4 regions of the Streptomyces sp. NPDC043427 genome follow, and region 1 is predicted to be linked to each of the others. Evidence: riboswitches for the same ligand, from Rfam matches in the RefSeq annotation. Region 1 holds a riboswitch; each other region holds the start of a gene.
What was found. Region 1 has a riboswitch for cyclic di-AMP ahead of AC067M_RS28980 (M23 family metallopeptidase). Riboswitches for the same ligand answer to the same signal wherever they lie in the genome.
Positions count from the first base shown of each region.

Region 2: another riboswitch for cyclic di-AMP. It lies ahead of AC067M_RS36875 (transglycosylase SLT domain-containing protein); the one in region 1 lies ahead of AC067M_RS28980 (M23 family metallopeptidase).
Region 3: another riboswitch for cyclic di-AMP. It lies ahead of AC067M_RS32990 (M23 family metallopeptidase); the one in region 1 lies ahead of AC067M_RS28980 (M23 family metallopeptidase).
Region 4: another riboswitch for cyclic di-AMP. It lies ahead of AC067M_RS06870 (C40 family peptidase); the one in region 1 lies ahead of AC067M_RS28980 (M23 family metallopeptidase).

Region 1 is NZ_JBWKCC010000021.1:47,356-51,087, reverse strand. Features, by position in the region: gene AC067M_RS28985 (alpha-galactosidase) at 1-1,354, shown strand, start outside; cyclic di-AMP (ydaO/yuaA leader) riboswitch at 1,659-1,820, shown strand; gene AC067M_RS28980 (M23 family metallopeptidase) at 1,825-2,784, shown strand; gene AC067M_RS28975 (DUF6250 domain-containing protein) at 3,012-3,732, shown strand, end outside.
Region 2 is NZ_JBWKCC010000032.1:114,898-118,629, reverse strand. Features, by position in the region: gene AC067M_RS36880 (polyprenyl synthetase family protein) at 34-1,044, opposite strand; cyclic di-AMP (ydaO/yuaA leader) riboswitch at 1,607-1,772, shown strand; gene AC067M_RS36875 (transglycosylase SLT domain-containing protein) at 1,775-2,305, shown strand; gene AC067M_RS36870 (HAD family hydrolase) at 2,336-3,166, opposite strand; gene AC067M_RS36865 (NAD(P)-binding domain-containing protein) at 3,309-3,732, opposite strand, start outside.
Region 3 is NZ_JBWKCC010000027.1:14,382-18,113, reverse strand. Features, by position in the region: gene AC067M_RS33005 (MarR family winged helix-turn-helix transcriptional regulator) at 1-415, opposite strand, end outside; gene AC067M_RS33000 (dihydrofolate reductase family protein) at 519-1,655, shown strand; tRNA gene AC067M_RS32995 (tRNA-Met) at 1,720-1,793, shown strand; cyclic di-AMP (ydaO/yuaA leader) riboswitch at 2,090-2,247, shown strand; gene AC067M_RS32990 (M23 family metallopeptidase) at 2,259-3,287, shown strand; gene AC067M_RS32985 (aldo/keto reductase) at 3,386-3,732, shown strand, end outside.
Region 4 is NZ_JBWKCC010000002.1:653,562-657,293, reverse strand. Features, by position in the region: gene AC067M_RS06880 (hypothetical protein) at 1-236, shown strand, start outside; gene AC067M_RS06875 (tellurite resistance/C4-dicarboxylate transporter family protein) at 214-1,200, opposite strand; gene AC067M_RS06870 (C40 family peptidase) at 1,286-2,458, opposite strand; cyclic di-AMP (ydaO/yuaA leader) riboswitch at 2,467-2,625, opposite strand; gene pcrA (DNA helicase PcrA) at 2,941-3,732, shown strand, end outside.

The sequences.
Region 1 (3,732 bases):
AGGCGGTGCCGGATACGACGACTCGGGCCTGCTGCGGCTCGCGGCAGGAGAGGTCCACACCACGCCGGTCTTCGCGGGCCTGTGGAGCGACGGCGGCTTCGGCGGGGCGAGCCGGGCCTGGCACAGCTACCAGCGGACCTACGTCGTTCCCGACGCGGACCGGGACCGGCCCGTGCTGTTCAACTCCTGGGAGGCCACCGAGTTCGACATCTCCGAGGAGCAGCAGGCCACGCTGGCGCGGCGGGCCGCGGCCATCGGCGTCGAGCTGTTCGTGGTCGACGACGGCTGGTTCGGGGCGCGCACCAGCGACCGCGCCGGGCTCGGCGACTGGCGGCCCAACCCCGACCGCTTCCCCGGCGGGCTGAAGCCGCTCGCCGACTACGTCCACGCGCTCGGGATGCAGTTCGGCATCTGGGTCGAACCCGAGATGGTGAACCCGGACAGCGAGCTGTACCGGGCGCACCCCGACTGGGTGCAGTACCAACCGGGACGAAAGCGGACGGAGTTCCGCAATCAGCTCGTACTGAACCTCGCCCGCCCGGATGTCCAGGACTACCTCTGGCGGCAGCTCGACAGCCTTCTTTCCAGTGCCCCGATCGACTACGTGAAGTGGGACTTCAATCGCTGCTTCACCGACGCCGGCTGGCCCGGTGAGGGCTACCCGCAGCGACTCTGGGTCGACCACGTCAACGCCCTTTACGCCCTGCTGGACCGGCTGCGGGCGGCCCACCCGGGTGTCGCCTTCGAGTCCTGCTCGGGTGGCGGCGGCCGGATCGACCTCGGGGTGCTGAGCCGTACGGACCAGGTGTGGACCTCGGACAACACCGACCCCCTCGACCGGCTCGCCATCCAGCACGGCTTCAGTCAGATCCACCCCGCGCGGGTCATGGCCGCCTGGGTCACCGACAGCCCCAACGCCCAGCTCAACGGCCGGGTCAGCTCCCTGCGCTTCCGGTTCGTCAGCGCCATGGCGGGCGTCCTCGGAGTCGGCGGCGACCTCGCCCAGTGGGCCGAGGAGGAGCTCGCGGAGGCCCGGGAGTGGGTGGAGCTCTACAAGAAGATCCGCCCGCTGGTGCAGCACGGCGATCTCCACCGGCTGCGGCCCCCGCGGGGCGGACTCAGCGCCGTGCAGTACGTCCGCGGGGACGAGTCCGTCGTCCTGGCCTGGCTCCAGGCGCAGCACCACGGCGAGCCCGTGCCGGCGCTGCGGCTGCGCGGGCTCGACCCGACAGCATCGTACGAATGCCTCGAAACGGGTGAAATTCATCGAGGGGCGGTGCTGTTGCATCACGGATGGCGTACCGGACTGCGGGGCGACCTGGATGCGGCAGTTCTCCGGCTGCGTCGCATCTGAGAGTTCTGTCTGAATTGCGGGGTTAATCCCAACTCGCTCTGAAAGAAAGGGGTCTGGAGCGACGTCACGTGATTAGCGTCATATCCGTGACCGTGAGTTGCTCGTCATGTCCACGTAATTCATGTGGTTTCCAAGGGCTTTCACAGGAACCGGTGCCTTCGTACTACACGGAGTGTCACCGGGAATTCTCACAGCGGATCACGAGAAACGCATTCCCGCGCAACCCTCCGCTTGTTCCTTTGCGTCCTGGTCGCTTACGTTCGCCACCAATCCGGACGGACGCCCAATCCTGCCGCCGTCCGGAGAACCGCACACACTGACCCGTGCACGGCAGGAGCGGGGGACCCACAGGTAAGACCGCCTGTTCCGGTTCCCGGAACGGCTTGGGGTTAAGCCGCGCCTCGGCGCGGCCGGGCATCTCCAGCTCGCACCCGACAGCTCACCTCGCAGGCGCCGGAGAGGAATTCGCCATGCCCGCGAAGGGTAAGCACCGCCGTCCCAAGGCCCAACGTTTCACCCGCTCCATCGCTGTCGCCGGAACCGGCGGCGCCGCGCTCGCCCTCCCCCTTCTCGGGGCCACCGGCGCCCACGCCGCGCCTTCCCAGTCCGCTCCCGAAAAGGCCGTCCAGTCCGCTCCGGTAACGGAGAAGAAGGCGGCCGAGAAGAAGACCGCCTCGGACCCCGCGAGCGCCCGGATCTACACGGTGCGCTCCGGCGACTACCTCTCGAAGATCGCCGACGAGCAGCACGTCAGAGGCGGCTGGAAGAAGCTCTACGCCGACAACCGCGAGACCGTCGGCTCCGACCCGTCGCTCATTCACCCCGGCCTGAAGCTGTCCCTGGGCAAGAAGGCCGAGACGAGCACCGGCACGACCTCCTCCTCGGAGTCGAAGACGTCGAAGTCCTCGACCTCGCCGCAGTCTTCGAAGTCGTCGAAGACCTCGAAGACCTCCACGTCCTCGAAGTCCTCCGCCGCCAAGACCACCACGGCCACCCAGTCCAACGGCGCCTCCACCGGCAGCGGTTACACCCTCCCCGTGGTCGGCGCCACCATCGGCACCCCGTACCACATGGCCGGCAGCATGTGGTCCAGCGGCTACCACACCGGCGTCGACTTCGTCGTCCCGACCGGCACGTCCCTCAAGGCCGTGGCCGCGGGCACGGTCGTCTCCGCGGGCTGGGGCGGCGCATACGGCAACCAGGTCGTCATCAAGCTGAACGACGGCTACTACGCCCAGTACGCCCACCTGTCCTCGATCTCCGTCTCCGCGGGCCAGGCCGTGACCGAGGGTCAGCAGATCGGCCTCTCCGGTGCGACCGGCAACGTGACCGGACCGCACCTGCACTTCGAGATCCGGACGACCCCGGACTACGGCTCGGACGTGGACCCGGTCGCCTACCTCCGCTCGCACGGCGTCACCGTCGGCTGACGGACCGCGCCACCATCTGCCTGACACGCTGCCGAAGGCCGGACCCCCGATCCCCGGGTCCGGCCTTCGGTATGTCCGGGCACGGTCGTGGACGATCGCCGCGTTGCGGTCCTGTGGCGGTGGCGTCAGGGGTGTCGACAGCGGGGGCGGAGGCGGGGGAAGGTGATCCCCGTCAGACGGCAAGCGCTTTCCATCCGTAGTCCCGCCCCGCTGAGGAGCTGTTACCCGTGACGAGCACGCGCAGAGCCTTCGGTGCCCTCGCCGCCGGCGCCGCCCTGGCCGCCCTCGCCCCCGTGACCACCGCGAGCGCCGCGCCCCGCCACCGCCGCCTCATCGCCCACGACGACTTCCGTCACGGCCTGCGTCAGTGGGCCGTCGAACTCGAGCAGGGCGGCATCGTCACCGCCTCCCGCGGAACCCTGGAGGTCGACGTACCCGCCGGAGCCACGATCTGGTTCAGAAAACCGCTCGCGGGCCCCTACGCCATCGAGTACACCGCCACACCCGTCTCCGCCGGAGGCCTCAACGACCGCGTCTCGGACCTCAACAACTTCTGGAACGCCGTCGACGTCCGCTCTCCTGACGACCTTTTCGCCACCCGGCGCGGCGGCGCGCTCGCCGAGTACGACTACCTCAAGACGTACTACGTCGGCTACGGCGCCAACTCCAACACCACCACCCGACTGCGCCGTTACGTCGGCCAGGCCGGGGTGCGCCCCCTGCTCCACGACTGCACCGAGCCGCTGCTCGTCGCGAACGAGCCGAACCGCGTCCGCATCGTGTCGGCCGGTTCCACGGTCCGCTGGTGGAGCAACGGGCGGCTCGTCTTCGACTACACCGACCTGGAGCCGTACACCGGCGGCCACTTCGCGTTCCGCACGACGTGGAGCCACTTCCGTATCAGCGGCTTCCGGGTGTGGGCCTTATTCCCGGATTGGCAAACTCTTT
Region 2 (3,732 bases), on a different contig from region 1:
AAGGATGCACGGGACGCAGGGGGCACAGGGGGCCTAGCCGGCCCGGTGCACCACCGCGTCGCACAACTCCATCAGCGCGACCTTCGCATCGCACTCCTTCAGCGGTGCCAGCGCGGCCCGGGCCTCCTTGGCGTACCGGATCGCATCCTGCCGCGCCTGCTCCAGCGCGGGGTGCGCGCGCAGGGCCGCCAGCGCCTCGGCGTGCCGGGCGTCGTCGGTCAGGTCGGAGTCCAACAGCTCGCACAGGGCGATGTCCTCGGCCAGCCCGAGCCGGGCCGCCCGCTCGCGCAGCCGCAGCACCGGAAGGGTCGGGATGCCCTCGCGCAGGTCCGTCCCCGGCGTCTTGCCCGACTCGTGGGAGTCGGAGGCGATGTCCAGCACGTCGTCCGCGAGCTGGAAGGCGACCCCCAGCCGCTCGCCGTACTGCGTCAGGACGTCGACCACGGTCTCGTCGGCGCCGGACATCATCGCCCCGAAGCGGCACGACACCGCGACGAGCGAGCCGGTCTTGCCACCCAGCACGTCCAGGTAGTGCTCGACCGGGTCGCGCCCGTCCGTGGGGCCCGCCGTCTCCAGGATCTGGCCCGTGACCAGCCGCTCGAACGCCTCCGCCTGGACCCGCACCGCCTCCGGCCCCAGGTCGGCCAGGATGTGCGAGGCCCGCGCGAACAGGAAGTCGCCGGTGAGGACCGCGACGGAGTTGCCCCAGCGCGTGTTCGCGCTGTCCACTCCGCGCCGCACCTCGGCCTCGTCCATCACGTCATCGTGGTACAGCGTGGCGAGGTGGGTCAGCTCCACCACCACCGCCGACGGCACGATCCCCGGCGCGTACGGGTCACCGAACTGCGCCGCGAGCATCACAAGAAGTGGCCGAAAACGCTTCCCGCCCGCTCGTACGAGGTGCTGCGCGGCCTCCGTAATGAACGGGACCTCGCTCTTGGTGGCTTCGAGCAAACCTTCCTCGACGGCCGCCATTCCGGCCTGGACATCGGCTTCCAGAGCCTGGTCCCGCACGCTCAGCCCGAACGGCCCGACGACGGTCACGAGGGGTCTCCTGTCTGCTGGTGTCTACCGGCGCTTACATGGTTTGTCGATAGGTCGCTGCCATCACTCAAGTCAGCGTATCCGGTCACCTTTCGATCACTGATGCCCCCCGCCCTCCCACATTCCATACCGTCCGGACGGTATGGAATCAGGCGTTATGTCTTTGATCTTCCGATACGACAGGACATCCATCGACTTACCCGCGAGCAGTGATTCATGCCCCACCTCGCGGTCGTCATCCAGCCATGGAGTCGTAGTGCCCTATTTGCCGCAATTGGATCCTCAATTCCCCTTGGCGGCAAATGAGCTGAGGAGATGTGCGCAGTGAATTGGGTCACGTGCGGGTTTATTCGGACACTGCGCCGCATGTCAGCTCCCCCCTTTGCCCACCCCCGAGTTGAGTCTTGGCAACCGCAAAGGATCAAGCACCCGATACGCCTCAGACCAAGGTCAATAGGGCAAGACGCCAATCCACCACTTGTTCCCGACATGTGCTCTCGCATACGTTCCCGGCCTGTCGGGCGGACGCCTCATCCTGCCGCCGCCCGCCGCCACCCATCGACGAACTCACTCGCGTACGGCAGGAGCGGGGGACCCAGGTAAGTCGCCGGGCCGGGCATCGCACCGGACCGGCTTGGGGTGAAGCCGTGTCGCCGTACGGCGGCCCGGCCGGGCACCTCCCAGCCCGAACCCGACAGCTCACCTCGCAGGCGCCGGAGAGGAATTCACCATGCCCGCTGCCGGCCTGCCCCGCCGCACCCGCACGTCCCGACTCGTTCGCACTCTCGCCGTCGCCGGCACCGGCGCCGCCGTGCTCGCGCTGCCGCTCATCGGCGCGACCAGTGCCTCCGCCGCCACCCCGACCCTGACGACCGCTGCCGTCACGGGCTACCCCAACACCCTCGACGGCTGGATCCGAGCGTCGCTCGCCATCATGGCCGAACGGGGCATCCCCGGTTCCTACGACGGCATTTACCGCAACATCATGCGTGAGTCCTCCGGCAACCCCAACGCCATCAACCTGTGGGACTCCAACGCGGCCGCCGGAACCCCGTCCAAGGGCCTGCTCCAGGTCATCGACCCGACGTTCCAGGCCTACCACGTGCCCGGCACGTCGTTCGACCCCTACGACCCGATCGCGAACATCACGGCCGCCTGCAACTACGCGGCGGCACGCTACTTTCCGGTCAACAACTTTTGGTTCCCTGCTTGTTCTTTTTTGTTTGGATCAGGCCGGACCCCGCTCCCTGATCCGGCCTGATCCAAACGAGAGGCCCTAGGCCTGCCCCCCTCAGCCTTCGGGGAACAGTCCTTCGAGGACGACGGCGATGCCGTCGTCCTCGTTCGACGTGGTGATCTCGTCTGCTACGGCCTTGAGTTCGGGGTGTGCGTTGGCCATCGCGACGCCTCGGGCCGCCCAGTCGAACATGGGGATGTCGTTGGGCATGTCCCCGAAGGCGATCGTGTCCGCCGGGCTCAGACCCAGGTGCTCGGCGGCCAGCGCCAGGCCGGTCGCCTTGGTGATGCCGCACGGCTGGAGTTCGACCGTCCCCGGTCCCGACATGGTGACCGTCGCGAGGGAGCCGACCACTCCGCGCGCCGTCGCAGCCAGTTCGTCGTCGGACAGGTCGGGATGGCGTAGCAGGACCTTGCTGATCGGCGCGCACCACAGGTCTGCGCGCCGACCGACCCGTACGGCGGGCAGGGTCGGGTGGGGCATCAGATACCCGGGCTCGATGAGCGTGAGCCCCTCGACGCCGTCCTGGTCTACCGCGGCGTACACCTGCCCCACCTCGGCCTCCACCTTCTCCAGCGCCGTCTCCGCCAACTCCCGGTCCAGGGTGACGGACCACAACAGCCGGTCCGCGCCGGCGTCGTAGACCTGTGCGCCCTGCCCGCACACCGCGAGCCCCGCGCTGCCGAGGTCGTCGAGGAGCGGGCGCACCCGGGGCGCCGGCCGTCCCGTGACGACGAGGTGCTGGGCACCCGCCCGTGCCACCCGCGCGAGCGCGGCGAAGGACCGGTCGGAGACGGTGTCGTCGCCGCGCAGCAGCGTTCCGTCCAGGTCGGTGGCGATGAGTGAGTACGCGGTGCGCTCGTCAGATGCGGTGGGTGCGGCCATGATCAGAGAATACGGACAGGACACCCCCCTCCACTCAGCGCGAACCGGACGGCGACAGCGCCCATCGCCGCCCAGCCGCCACTTTCAACTCCCATGCGGCGATCGGCTTTTCACCCCCAGGGGGTGCTCGTGTCCCTCCGTCTCAGCCGTGCGCCGCCGCCAGATGCCGCGCCAGCCTCGGTGAGGCGAACTCCGTGCCGCACACGAACCGCATCACCGGGCCGTACGACGCCGCGGCCGGCAGCCCCGTGAAGTACAGCCCCGGCACCGACGACACGTATCCCGCGCCCAGCTTGGGTGTGCCACGGCTCACCGCGAGTTCGGTGCGCAGCTCATGGCCGAGGAAGTCCATCGCGGCGAGGTCGACGCGGTAGCCGGTCGCCGCGACGACGTGGTCGGCCGACAGCCGCTGCGTGCGGCCGCCGTGCGTGGTGACCGTCAGCGTCGTACCGTCCTGCGTCGCGTCCGCCCGCACGACCCGGTCCACCTCGCTGACCCGCACCTTGCCCTCGAACCGGTCGCGCAGCCACCAGGCGCCGAGCGGCCCGAGGACACGGCGGACCAGG
Region 3 (3,732 bases), on a different contig from region 1:
CCTCCAGCTGGGTCACCTGCTGCGGGTCGAGGTGGTCGAAGAGGTGGGCGCGTACGGTCTCCACGTGACCCGGCGCCGTCCGCTCCAGCACCGCGAGCCCCTCCTCGGTCAGCGCGGCGAGGCTGCCGCGGCGGTCCGACGTGCATCCCTCACGCCGTAGCAGACCGTCCTTCTCCAGGCGCGCCACCGCGTACGTCAGCCGGCTGCGGGTGATCTTCAGCTCCTCGGCGAGGTCCGTCATGCGCAGCCGGTGTTCCGGTGTCTCGGACAGGGTGGCCAGGATGGAGTAATAGATGTGCGGCATGCCGGCCTCCTGCTGGAGCTGCCGGTCGAGCGCGTCCTCCAGGAGCATGGTGGCGGCGATGTACGCGCGCCAGGCGCGCTGCTCCTCGGGGGTGAGCCAGCGGGTCGTCATGTCACCAGTGTAGGTTTGTTTCAAACTTGAACCAAGCCCCGGACGCTCCCGCCCACGGTGCCTCTGTCCTCAGATGCTCCCGTCCTCACGATGGAGTGCGTAGATGCCTCTCCCTTACGTCCTGCTGTCCGCCGCGGTCTCCCTCGACGGCTACCTGGACGACACCGGCCCCGAGCGGCTCCTGCTCTCCAGCCCGGCCGACTTCGACCGGGTCGACGAGGTACGGGCCTCCGTCGACGCCATCCTGATCGGCGCCGGCACGATCCGCGCCGACAACCCCCGGCTGCTGGTCAACTCGCCCGAGCGGCGCGCGGCCCGTGTCGCCGCGGGGAAGCCCGAGTTCCCGCTGAAGGTCACGGTCAGCGGCTCGGGCGAGCTGGATCCGGCGGCGCAGTTCTGGCACACGGGCGGGGAGAAGGTCCTCTGTACGACGGACAAGGGCGCGGAACGGGCCCGGCGGGCCGGTATCGACGCCGGCGCCGAGGTCGTGGCGCTGGGCGCCGAACTCGACTGGCGCCGGATCCTGGAACACCTCCACGACGTACGCGGTGTGCGACGGCTCATGGTCGAGGGCGGCGGAACCATCCACACCCAGCTGCTTCAGCAGGAACTCGCCGACGAACTCCAGCTCGTCCTCGCGCCCCTCTTCGTGGGCGACCCCAGCGCGCCCCGGCTGTTCGGGTCCGGTGCCTACCAGGGCGGACGACTGCGACTCGTGGAGACCCGGCAGATCGAGGACGTCGTACTGATGCGCTACGAGCCGACGGCACCCGGCAGTGCGGGGGTGGCCGCCCCCGCCGACCGGCACTGGCTCGCCCTCGCCTGTCACCTCGCGGAGCTGTGTCCGCCGTCGGAGGGCGCCTTCAGCGTGGGCGCCGTGGTCGTGGCGGCCGACGGGACCGAACTGGCGCGCGGGTACTCCCGGGAGGGCGGCGATCCCCTCGTGCACGCGGAGGAGGCGGCCCTCGCGAAGATCGACCCGGCCGACCCCAGGCTCGCGTCCGCCACCGTCTACAGCAGTCTCGAACCCTGCGCCCGCCGCGCGTCCCGGCCCGCGCCCTGCGCCCGTCTGATCCTCGACGCGGGGGTGGGGCGGGTCGTCACGGCCTGGCGTGAGCCGGACACCTTCGTCGAGGGTGCCGACGGCACGGGCGTGCTGGTGGCGGGCGGTGTCGAGGTCGTCGTCGTGCCGGAGTACGCGGAGCGGGCCATGGCCCCGAACCGCCATCTGCTCGGCTGATCCCCCGTCACCGCAATACCCGTGTGCTTCGCACCCCGCGGATGCCGTACACTGGAATCACCGACGCGGGGTGGAGCAGCTCGGTAGCTCGCTGGGCTCATAACCCAGAGGTCGCAGGTTCAAATCCTGTCCCCGCTACTGAAGGCCGATGGCCGGGATTCTCACGGATCCCGGCCATCGGTGCGTTTGGGGGTGTGAACGAGCGCAGTCACGGGGTGTGAGTGGGCCGCCCCGCTCCGCATAACAACTGACGCACCGTCAGAACCGTGAGGGATCCACCACGTGGTCAACTCGCCCGTTTTTCACCGCTCATGGGTCGTAAGTCCAGGGTGAAAATGTTAATGATCAAGAGGAACAGCTTGGAAACCTGACCTCGTGTCTATTAACGTTCGATAACGCAGCGCGGTCGTCCCAGCCGTCACAAGAGACGGCTCCGTGCTCACGCGCCGAATCCCGCAAGGGAACCGGGGAACCACCACCTTGGGGTGAATCACGTGGATGCCGCCGTGAAGTCACGGCAGGTATACGCGCGTAGGAGACCTTCCCGCTCCGAACCCGTCAGCTAACCCGGTAGGCGTCACGGAAGGAAAGGAGCACGCCTTCGTGGCGTCCAACCCGCCTGCCCCCGAGGCTCCGCACGCGCCGAGCCGCCGCAGTACCGAGATCTTCGGCTACGGCGACTACCGCAACGACGAGGGCCCCTGGGAGGAGTGGAATCCCACCGCGGAGTCCATTCGCCCGGTACGTGGCCGGCACCGTGTCGCCAAGCAGCGTGGCGGGCTCGCCCGCAGCTCCACCGTCCTGGGCGTCGGCGTCATCGCCGCCGTCGGCGCGGGCGGCATGGCCAGCGCCAACACCGGCAAGCCGCCGGTCTCCATCTCCGTGCCCGACCTGCCCTCCGTCGGCTCGCTCCTGACGGACGACCCCCAGGACGACACTCGGGACGCCGCGGACGCCCTCAGCAGCGTCGGCGTCGACGACACCACCCAGAGCGCCACCGACGCCGGTGAGTCGCTGCGCAGCCGCATCATGGCCCAGGCCGAGTCGCAGCAGGGCCAGCTGGAGAGCAAGGCGGAGGCCGCCGCCGAGGCCGCGGCCGCCAAGGCCGCCGACGCCGCCGCCGCGAAGGCGGAGCAGGAGGCCAAGGCCAAGGCCGCCGCCGCCAAGAAGAAGGCGGAGGAGGAGAAGCAGCGGAAGGCCGAGGCCGAGCGCCTGGCCGAGCTGGCCAAGGAGTACACGCTGCCGACCTCCTCGTACACCATCACCTCGACCTTCGGTCAGGCCGGCTCCTACTGGTCCTCCGGCTACCACACCGGCCTCGACTTCGCGGCGCCCACCGGCACGCTCATCAAGGCCATCCACAGCGGCACCATCACCGAGGCGGGCTGGGCCGGTTCCTACGGCTACCGCACGATCCTCACGCTCGACGACGGTACGGAGCTCTGGTTCGCGCACCAGTCCTCCATCAACGTCAGCGTCGGCCAGAAGGTCGCCACGGGCGACGTCATCGGCCGCGTCGGCGCCACCGGCAACGTCACCGGCGCCCACCTCCACCTGGAGGTCCACCCGGGCGGCAGCAGCACGGGCATCGACCCGTCGGCGTGGCTGCGCAGCAAGGGGATCAACCCCTGACGTAGATCTTCCGGGAGTCGGTGAGGTCTCCCGGATGTTACGAACCGTTGACGGGAGGCGCGGAATGCGTGCCTCCCGTCAACGCGTTGACGTAGAGCATGACTTCTTCTTCTCTTCGCAAGCTCGGTTCCTCCGACCTGGAGGTCTTCCCGCTAGCCCTCGGCGGCAACGTCTTCGGCTGGACCGCCGACGAGGCCACCTCCTTCGACGTCCTCGACGCCTACACCGCGGCCGGGGGCAACTTCGTCGACACCGCCGACGCCTACTCGGCCTGGGCCGAGGGCAACGCGGGCGGCGAGTCCGAGACCGTCATCGGCAAGTGGGTCAAGGCCCGTGGCAACCGCTCCGACGTGGTCATCGCCACCAAGGTCAGTCAGCACCCCGACTACCAGGGCCTGAGCGCGGCCAACATCAAGGCCGCCGCCGATGCCTCCCTGCGCCGCCT
Region 4 (3,732 bases), on a different contig from region 1:
CGATGCTGCACGGCGCGCTGACGATGCTGGTCACCGGCGTGATCCTGGTCGGCCTCAACCAGGCCGACGACCAGCCGGTCAACAACATCAAGATCGGCGTGAAGCTGGCCCTGCTGATCGTGATCCTGGGTCTCGTCTATGTGAAGCGGGACGACGAGAAGGTGGACAAGGGCCTGTTCGGGCTGGTGGGCGCGCTGACCACGGCCAACGTCTTCATCGCGGTGCTGTGGACGTGACCTCGGCCCGGACGGCCGCCGAGGCCGCCCGCACCGCGCCCCCGGCGAGGGCCGACCACACCGCCACCGCGATCCACAGCAGGGCCTGACCGGGCACCTTCAGCCAGGAGACGTCCAGGGCGTCGGCGACGGACAGCATCGCCGCCGCGGTCATCCCCATCGGGAACGCCGTCGCCCAGCGGCGCTCGTCGTAGTGCGGGCGACGCCGGACGCATTCGGCGGCCACGAGTACGGCGTACCAGCACAGGTCGAGCACGAGCAGGCCGACCGTCACGGTGCGCAGGACCCGGCTGTCGTCGTTGTTCCACAGGTACAGGCGCGCGCTGTCGGCGACGAGCAGCCTCGACCCGGCGAGCGCCGAGATGGAGAGGGCGCCGCCCGCGATCCACTGGTCGCCCGAGCCCACGGTCACCTGCCGGAGGTCGAAGCAGAACAGCGCGGCGCAGTAGAGGGCCAGGCCGAGCCAGAAGAGCACGAGAGCGGCGTGCGCGAGCCAGTCGGCCGCCTCGGCCCCGGCGAGGGCGGCGGCCAGCACGGCGAGCCCCTGCGCGGCCACACAGCCGAGGAACACCGTCCCCGGCATGCGCCGCCGCCAGTGCGGTACGACGGCGAGGAGCAGGCCGGGCCCCAGCGCGGCCGACAGCGCCAGCAGAGCCGCCGCGACGGTCTGCTGCCCCAGGGCCGAAAAACCGGTGCCGAGCACGGTGGTGGCGGCGACCGCCGTGAGCACGTCCGGCGTGGCCGCCTCCGCCACCCACCGCTCGCGTTCCCACAGCAGCCGTACGGCGAAGAGCACCGCCAGGACCAGCCACGCTGCGGACGCCGCTCCCAGCGCGATCCGGGACAGCGCCTCGTACCCCGCCAACCGCAGGCCGACCGCCACGATGCCGGTCGCCATGACAGCGGCGCCTGTCGCCGGTGAGCGCTGCGCCCACCAGGCGCGGAGGGGGGAGGGGCGGGGCATGCCCCGATGCTAAGGAGCCACCTCGCCGCGGGCGCGGAAAGGCGCTCCACGCGCGCGTGCCCCCACCCGGTCGGCCCCGGCGGGGTCAGGCCGGTCGTACGACGCTGTGGATCCCCGATTCGCCGTCGTAGTAGATGGACTCCTCGCGGACGTACGCGCCCGGCTTCGGGGCGTGGATCATCATGCCGTTGCCGATGTAGATGCCGACGTGGCTGATGTCGTCGTAGAAGAAGACCAGGTCACCGGGCTGGGCGTTGGCGAGGGAGACCGTGGTGCCGGCGTTGACCTGGTCGTAGGTGACGCGGGGGAGGTCCACGCCGGCGGCCTTCCAGGCGGCCTGGGTGAGGCCGGAGCAGTCGTAGGAGTCGGGGCCGGTGGCGCCCCAGACGTACGGCTTGCCGATCTGCGCGCGGGCGAAGGCGAGCGCCTTCTCGGCCTTGGTGGCGTACGAGGAGTCGGTGGGCGTCGACGAGGACGAGGACGACGAGGGGGACGAGGACGGCGAGGAGCTGTCCTGCTGGGCTGCTGCCTCCTCCTGGGCCTTCTGCTGCGCCGCCTGCTGCTTCGCCAGCTCCGCCGCCTTGCGCGCGGCCGCTTCCTGCTTCTGCTTCTCGATCGCCGCGAGCCGCGCCTTCTCCTCCGCCGTCAGCTTCGACAGCAGCCCGCGCGCGTCGGCGAGCTTCTTCTGGACGGTGCTCTTGGCGGTCTTCAGGTCGTTCTGCGAGTCGGTGAGCGTGGCGAGGCTCTCGCTCGCCTCCTGGCGCTTCTCCATCGTCGCCGACTGCTCGGCGAAGTAGTCGTCGACCTCCTTCTTCTGACGGCCGGTCATCCGGTCCATCAGCTGAGTCTGGTCGAAGTAGTCCTGTGGGGAGTCCGCCAGCAGGAAGGTCGCGGTGTCGGGCGCGGCCGCGCCGGTGCGGTACTGGGCCGCGGCGTAGGAGCCGAGCCGCTCGCGCTCCTCGTTGAGCTTCTGCGCGCGCTTCGCGACGTCGTCGAGGAGGGTGTCGACGTGCTCGCGCTGCTTCGCGGTCTTCTCCTTGGCCGCGTTGTACTTCTCGGTCGCCGACTCCGCCTGGCGGTAGAGGTCGTCGACCTTCTTCTCGACTTCCTCGAGGCTCGGCTTGTCGTCCGCGGGTGCGGCGTTGGCCGTCTGGGAGAGCAGGGCCACGGAGGTGAGGGCGGCCGTGGCGAGGGCGGGCGTGCGTATGCCCGCCACGCGCTTGCCCGCGGAGCGGGGCTTGCGGTGCTGCGACGCCAAGGGAGGCGACTCCTTCCATCGTCCGCCTACCGGGTTAGCTGTCGGGTTCGGGCGGGTGGTTCGGAAGGGTTGCCCTACGGCCTTGTCCCCGTCAGGGGAGTGGGCCGATTCACCCCAAGGTCTCGGTGGGTCCCCGGCTCCGGCCGGCACTGCGGCGCGGGCGGACTCGGCGGAGGCCGCGCGGCCCGGCGACGTTCGCCGGTGGGGGTCGTGCGGCCTGCCCGGCACGGTAGCCAACTGGTGTGGCCCTTGTGAAGGTTGATGGGTGATATGCCCGATACATTTTCGTGACCTGGGGTCAGGGCTTTACTTGTTGGGGCCCATGTGGAGATGTCTGTGACGGCTTGGGCGTATTTGCGCTCGCGAAGCAGGTTCGTCGCCGATCGTGACGGAGCGGTTCCGCAGGGTGTGAGGGCGGGTTTTCCGGGATGTTTTCGGGGTGGCGGCCCGTTGTCGGTGGGGCGCCCTAGACTCGGAGAGCGATGAGCAGCCTCTTTGACGACAGCTTCCTGGCGGACCTCCAGGCCCCGAAGGGCCATGGGGAAGAGCCTCCGCCGCCCGACGACGATCACGTACCGGAGCCGATCCCGGACGATCTGTTCGGCGGGAAGTTCGACGTGCCGCCGGACCGGGAGGAGTACTACCGCGACGGCGCCCCGCGCCCGGTGGTGGACCCGGCCGCGCTCCTGGAGGGGCTGAACGAGAACCAGCGCGCCGCCGTCGTGCACTCCGGCACCCCGCTGCTCATCGTGGCCGGCGCCGGGTCCGGCAAGACCCGCGTGCTCACCCACCGCATCGCCCACCTGCTCGGCGAGCGGAACGTCCACCCGGGCCAGATCCTCGCGATCACCTTCACCAACAAAGCCGCGGGCGAGATGAAAGAGCGCGTCGAGCAGCTCGTCGGCCCGCGCGCGAACGCGATGTGGGTGATGACCTTCCACAGCGCATGTGTGCGCATCCTGCGCCGCGAGTCCAAGAAGCTCGGCTTCACGTCGTCGTTCTCGATCTACGACGCCGCCGACTCCAAGCGCCTGATGGCCCTGGTCTGCCGCGACCTGGACCTCGACCCCAAGCGCTTCCCGCCCAAGTCCTTCAGCGCCAAGATCAGCAACCTCAAGAACGAGCTGATCGACGAGGAGGACTTCGCCGCGCAGGCCACCGACGGTTTCGAGAAGACCCTCGCCCAGGCCTATGCCCTGTACCAGTCGCGGCTGCGTGAGGCGAACGCCCTCGACTTCGACGACCTGATCATGACGACGGTCAACCTGCTGCGC